DNA from 2 places in the Staphylococcus sp. GW821-FHT11H10 genome. Region 2 is predicted to be linked to the other one. Evidence: predicted binding sites of a transcription regulator. Region 2 holds the regulator's gene; the other holds the start of a gene.
What was found. The regulator CtsR, encoded in region 2, represses protease genes until heat stress. The targets are predictions, from matches to a motif close to ATGGTCAATAAAGGTCAAACA.
Positions count from the first base shown of each region.

Region 1: a site for CtsR is predicted at 1,702-1,722, ahead of clpP (ATP-dependent Clp endopeptidase proteolytic subunit ClpP). Genes of this name have one in related genera too.

Region 1 is NZ_JBXARC010000006.1:32,822-36,253, reverse strand. Features, by position in the region: gene AC1RRU_RS05035 (gluconeogenesis factor YvcK family protein) at 1-64, shown strand, start outside; gene whiA (DNA-binding protein WhiA) at 196-1,140, shown strand; gene clpP (ATP-dependent Clp endopeptidase proteolytic subunit ClpP) at 1,769-2,356, shown strand; gene AC1RRU_RS05020 (hypothetical protein) at 2,425-2,610, opposite strand; gene AC1RRU_RS05015 (TIGR01777 family oxidoreductase) at 2,633-3,432, opposite strand, start outside.
Region 2 is NZ_JBXARC010000030.1:4,185-7,616, reverse strand. Features, by position in the region: gene AC1RRU_RS11540 (ATP-dependent Clp protease ATP-binding subunit) at 1-349, opposite strand, end outside; gene AC1RRU_RS11535 (protein arginine kinase) at 365-1,372, opposite strand; gene AC1RRU_RS11530 (UvrB/UvrC motif-containing protein) at 1,365-1,928, opposite strand; gene AC1RRU_RS11525 (CtsR family transcriptional regulator) at 1,951-2,412, opposite strand; gene AC1RRU_RS11520 (NupC/NupG family nucleoside CNT transporter) at 2,567-3,432, shown strand, end outside.

The DNA.
Region 1 (3,432 bases), on a different contig from region 2:
AAGATTGATCTATGATTTAGCACTTGAAATGACAAGTACGATTCAATTTAGACCTAAAAAATAACACTTCTAATCATCTGTATAACTATGGTATGATATAGGGCGTATGTTTATTAATGTATTCGCGTAATATAGTGCAACTATATAGGATGTTAGTTACATGTATATATATAATTGATTAGAGGGGGAAATGTGATGAGTTTTGCATCAGATATGAAGAATGAATTAACACGCATTGATGTTGATGAAAGCAATGCCAAAGCAGAGCTTAGCGCATTAATTCGTATGAACGGTGCACTTAGCCTATCTAATCAACAATTCGTAATTAATGTTCAAACAGAGAATGCTACGACCGCTAGAAGAATTTATTCATTAATTAAACGCATATTTAATGTAGAAGTGGAAATTCTAGTTCGTAAAAAAATGAAATTAAAGAAAAATAATATTTATATTTGTCGTACAAAAGTGCGAGCTAAAGAAATTCTAGATGAACTTGGTATATTAAAGAATGGTACTTTTGTTCACGATATTGATGCTAGCATGATTAAAGATGATGAAATGCGTAGAAGTTATTTAAGAGGCGCATTTTTAGCTGGAGGATCTGTAAATAATCCAGAGACATCATCCTACCATTTAGAAATATTTTCTCAATATGAGAATCATTCTGAAGGTTTAACTAAATTAATGAATAGTTATGGATTAAATGCTAAACATTTAGAACGAAAAAAGGGTAGTATTGCTTACTTAAAAGAAGCTGAAAAAATTTCTGATTTTCTAAGTTTAATAGGTGGATACCAAGCATTATTGAAGTTTGAAGATGTGCGAATTGTTAGGGATATGAGAAATTCAGTGAATCGTTTAGTAAATTGTGAAACTGCAAACCTTAATAAGACTGTAAGTGCCGCTATGAAACAAGTAGAAAGTATTCAGTTAATTAATCAGGAAATCGGATTAGATAATTTGCCTGATCGCTTAAGAGAGATTGCCAAACTTCGAGTTGAGCATCAAGAAATCTCTTTAAAAGAACTAGGAGAAATGATATCGACTGGTCCGATATCTAAATCTGGAGTCAACCACCGTTTAAGAAAGTTAAATGAACTTGCAGACAAAATTCGAAGTGGTGAAAAAATAGAATTATAAGTATAAACTCGTCATGGATTGGCGAGTTCTTTTTTTAGAACTAGGGACTTGGATCCCTGAAAAGTCCCTGAAATTTAGTTTTCTTTGGTTTTTAATTAAAAGACAAATAAAAAAGAACGAGCCTGGGACATAAATAATATGATGATACTATTTTGCAAATTCGCAGTAGCTGTCTGAACTCAGAAGCCGCTTAAATCAAGCTTTTCTCAGTTCTAGTAATCCTTGCGGGCGGGGCCCCAACAAAGAGGATTTCACTAAGAAATTCTACAAGCAAAGCAAGTTGAGAGAGGGACGACGAATTTAAAAAGAATTCTGTCACACTTCCATTCTTGAAATTAAAATGTGCATAATTAAAGCTATTAGCCTCCTCGAGAGGAGTCGAACCTCTATCTTAAGAACCGGAATCTTACGTGCTATCCGTTACACTACGAGGAGATATTAAATGATAAAGACAAATTTCTGTACTAATTGTTATTTTAAAAGTACAATCTGAATGTATGTTTATAGTGTACAAAATCTATTAAAATATGGTCAACTTTTCTTAGTGCTAGATGAGTTTAAATTTTGACCATTTTTGACTTTTGATGTAAAATACTAATTAACAGTTAATCACAAGGAGGAAATATAAATGAATTTAATTCCTACAGTAATTGAAACAACAAATCGCGGTGAACGCGCATACGATATTTATTCACGTTTATTGAAAGACCGTATTATTATGTTAGGTTCTGCAATTGATGATAATGTAGCAAATTCAATTGTATCACAATTATTATTCTTACAAGCTCAAGACTCTGAGAAAGACATCTATCTATATATTAATTCTCCAGGTGGTAGTGTCACTGCTGGATTTGCAATTTATGATACAATCCAACATATTAAACCAGATGTACAAACAATTTGTATCGGTATGGCTGCATCAATGGGTTCATTCCTATTAGCAGCTGGCGCAAAAGGTAAACGCTTTGCATTACCAAACGCTGAAGTTATGATTCACCAACCATTAGGTGGTGCACAAGGACAAGCAACTGAAATCGAAATTGCTGCTAACCACATTTTAAAAACACGTGAAAAATTAAACAAAATTTTAGCTGAACGTACAGGTCAAAGTATTGAAAAAATTCAAAAAGATACTGATCGTGATAACTTCTTAACTGCTGACGAAGCTAAAGAATATGGTTTAATAGATAATGTTATGCAACCAGAAGAAAAATAATCAAATTTAACCATGGCATAGAAATGGGGGGTGTTTAAACTAACACTCCCCGTTTTTTTATGACTATTTTAATTGTTTGAAGAATGTTTTAGGAACAGTCGAATAGATATAATAAATAAAATAATGCCAATTAAAATGAAAGATATGGACATTAAAATAATTATTAAATTATGTTCGAAAGCGAAAACACCATTGAGTATAAGAAATAGACTTGCGATGATAAGTAGAATATAAGTTAATTTCTCGTCATTCATTTTTAAAACTCCAATTAAATTATTATGCATCTATTAAATCTTCGAAAGCAATTTTTAGATTAGGATAGTTAAATGTAAAACCGAGCGCATCCAGTTTATTTGGTAATACCTTTTGCGTATCTAAAACAACCGTAGACATTTCACCAAGTGCTAATCGCATTAGGAATGATGGCACCCACGTTTCGTGAGGGCGATGCATGACACGCGCAAGTGTGTACCCAAATAAATTTTGGCGTTCAGCAATTGGTGCAGCCATATTGAATGGACCTTTTGCTTTAGGATTATCGATTGTGAATAGAATTGCGCGTACTAAGTCATTAATGTGAATCCATGAATACCATTGGAATCCAGATCCTAATTTGCCACCTACGAAGAATTTATAAGGAAGCTTCATCGTCTGTAAGGCGCCTCCATCATCAGATAAAATCATGCTAAATCTGCCAAGTATTACTCGCGTACCAAATGACTCAAAGCGTTTAGCAAAACGTTCCCACTGATAAACCACATCAGATAGAAAATCAAACGGATGTGTTTGATATTTTTCTGTATAAGTATGATATAAACTAGGTGGATAATAACCCATCGCACTAGCATTAAAGAGCACTTCAGGTTTATGTTCTCGGTCGCTAAATAAATCGACAAGTGCTTGAGTTGACTGAATACGACTAGTCATAATCAATTGTTTATATGATGGTGTCCAGCGTTTATTTAAAGTTGCACCAGCCAAATTAATAACAACATCTATATCTGGAACTAGGGACATCCAACCGTCTTTTGACCAATTAACATAAGAAATCTTTGGATCATCACTTTGCTTATCAC
Region 2 (3,432 bases):
CATTTTCACGAATTAAACCTAGTAATATGTGTTCTGTACCTACAAAGTTATGGTGTAACTTTCTTGCTTCATCCATTGAAAGTTCAATTACTTTCTTGGCTCTTGGTGTATAATGCAATGTTCCTGTTTGATCTTGTCCGTGACCGATTAATTTTTCGACTTCTTCAATCACTTTATCTTCGGTTATATTAAAACTTTCTAATACTTTAGCAGCAATACCTTCTGGTTCTTTCATTAAACCTAATAACAAATGTTCTGTACCTATATTAGAATGATTTAAACGTATTGCTTCTTCTTGTGCGTGTGCTAGGACACGTTGTGCACGTTCAGTTAATCTACCAAATAGCATATATTTTTGTACCTCCTATTGAGTATATTCTCTTAATATATTTGCTCTCTTTTCATTTACAGAGATTGTTTCATCTTCATCGTTATAGATAAACGCTGATTGAATACTTACCATTAATTCATTAAATTTAAAATCACTCAATGTTAAATACCCTAAATCGATACCTAATTTCACTTCACTTAAACGATAAGAAGCTTCTTCCATTGAAATGATCCGACTATTTTGTAAAATACCCAATGACCGATAAATACGGTCTAGCGTTTCTAATTCATTGTATTGAGTCAAACGTTCACGAATTTGCATTTCTTCATTTATGATTTGTTGAACAACTTCAGTTAAATTATCTATGATTTCATCTTCAGTCTTACCAAGTGTTAATTGATTTGAGATTTGATAAATATGGCCATAGACTTGCGAGCCTTCTCCATATATACCTCGAATTGTAAAACCGAAACGATTAATTGTCTGTGCAATACGATTCATACGTTTCATAATGGATAATCCTGGCAAGTGTAACATCACACTTGCTCGCATACCTGTACCAATATTTGTTGGACACGTAGTTAAATATCCTAAATGTTCATCATAACTAATGTCTAGTGATTGATCTAACGTATCATCAATCTCACTAGCTATGTTATATAAGTCTTGTAAAGATAAATCGGTGCCCATTGCTTGTATGCGTATATGATCTTCTTCATTAATCATAATGCTTATTGATTCATCTTTATTCAATAACACTGCTGATGCGGGTTGTTTAATCAGTTCAGGACTAATTAAATGTTTTGCAACAAGTTTCATTTTGTTTTGTTGATCCATTGTATCCAAACGCATTAAATCTAAATCAGGCAATACATCTTGTACTTCATTTATAACTCTGAAGCCATCTTGTTCTGATGGAAACATGAGTGGGTGAACGTGATTTTCTAAGTTTCTAGCCAATCGAATTCTTGATGACATAACAATTGGAGATTCTTCAGTTTCCTTCATCCATTCACTGATATGAGCATTCATATCACTCATTGCGCTCCACCCCGCTCTCGTCTTTCAATGCTTTTATTTCGTCTCTAACGATAGCAGCCTCTTCAAAGTTTTGTTCATCTATTAGTACATTGAGATATTTTGTTTTTTCCTCAATTTGTTTCTTGATGGCAAGTTTCTTATGAGAAGAACGAGGCGTTTTACCTACGTGTTCAAATTGTCCACCTTGTACGCGTCTTACTATATCTACGATGTCATCTTTGAAAGTGGCATAACAATTTGCACACCCGAATTTCCCTACATGCGCAATATCTTTTAATGTCATCTTACACGTTGGACATCGCTTCTCTTCTTGAAAAGCTACTTCATGGAAATTAATACCATGTTTCGTTGCCAAATGTTGCAATATTTGTTTGACGACAAATGCTTCTTCAATATCGTCTTGAAACTGAGAATGTGGGGATGGCGTTTCATTTTGTTGCCAAGGGTTTTCACCTTGAGCACATATAGAACATACCCATTTCTCAGAAGTGCCTTCTTTACTTTTTACTGTAAGTTTAACCTCTGCTTCATTTAAATGACAGTTTTCGCAAAGCACACATAGACACCTCGCTTTTCTATTAATAAAAATTAATGATTGGTAACAAACGTTTTAAAATATTCGCTCTAATAATATCTCGAGCAACAACATCCATTTTCAAAGTCTCACGATCAACTATAACTTGAATCATTCTTGCTTCTCTTTCACTAATGAGACCTTTATCTAGCAAACCATCTAAAATATAGTAAGCTTGTTGCTGGGAAATGGATGGCCCAATGATTTGCAACAGATGATTAATATACCCCGTTGCATCTTTATTTTCAATTTTGGTGATTCGGATATAACCTCCACCACCTCGTTTACTTTCTATTTCATAACCATGTTCGTTTGTGAATCTAGTTTTAATGACATAATTTAATTGAGAAGGTACACAGTCGAACCGTTGAGCAATATTTGCTCGTTGAATTTCTACCACGTCTTCATTACTTTCTTCGAATAACTTTTTAATGTATTGTTCTATGATGTCAGACATGTTGTGCATGATTTACCACCTCTTTTGACCTTCTTTGACTATATTATATGAGCATCTTTGACCTTTTTCAACCAATTTGTTTTTTAATTTTCTAAAATTATTGATGTTACATGTAAGAATTTATTGTATTATATTAGTTAAGTAAATTTAAAGGAGTAGAATTATGCATATTCTTATTGGGATTATAGGGATAATTTTCTTTTTGGCACTTGCATTTTTGTTTAGCTCTGACAGAAAAAATATCCGCTGGCAGTATGTTGGTATTTTATTAGTTATCCAACTTGTGTTCGCGTTTATTTTATTGAAAACGACAGCAGGTATTACAGTTATTGGGGGCATTTCGGAAGGATTTAACTACTTATTACAAAAAGCTGCAGAAGGGGTTAACTTCGTGTTTGGCGGATTTAAGTTTGTAGATCCTAAAAACCCACCATTCTTCTTCAGTGTGTTACTACCAATTGTATTTATTTCAGCATTAATTGGTATCTTACAATATACTCGAATCTTACCATGGATTATTAATGTTTTAGGATTCTTAATTTCTAAAATTAATGGTATGGGACGTTTAGAATCATACAATGCAGTTGCTGCTGCAATCTTAGGTCAATCTGAAGTATTCATTTCATTGAAACAACAGTTACCTTACATACCTAAACAACGTTTGTACACATTAACAGCTTCAGCAATGTCTACAGTATCAGCGTCAATTATTGGTGCATACTTCACATTGATTGAACCTAAATATGTTGTTACAGCTGTTGTATTAAACTTATTTGGTGGTTTCATTATTGCTTCAATCATTAACCCTTATAAAGTTAATGAAGAAGACGATAAACTATTAGTAGACGAAAGCGAAACTAAAAAACAGTCATTCTTCGAAATGTTAGGAGAATACATTTTAGATGGTTTCAAAGTTGCAGTAATCGTAGGCGCAATGTTAATTGGTTATATTGCAATCATCGCATTATTAAACGGTTTAGTAAGTGGTGCATTTAGCTTATTATCAGGCGGCGCAATTAAATGGGACTT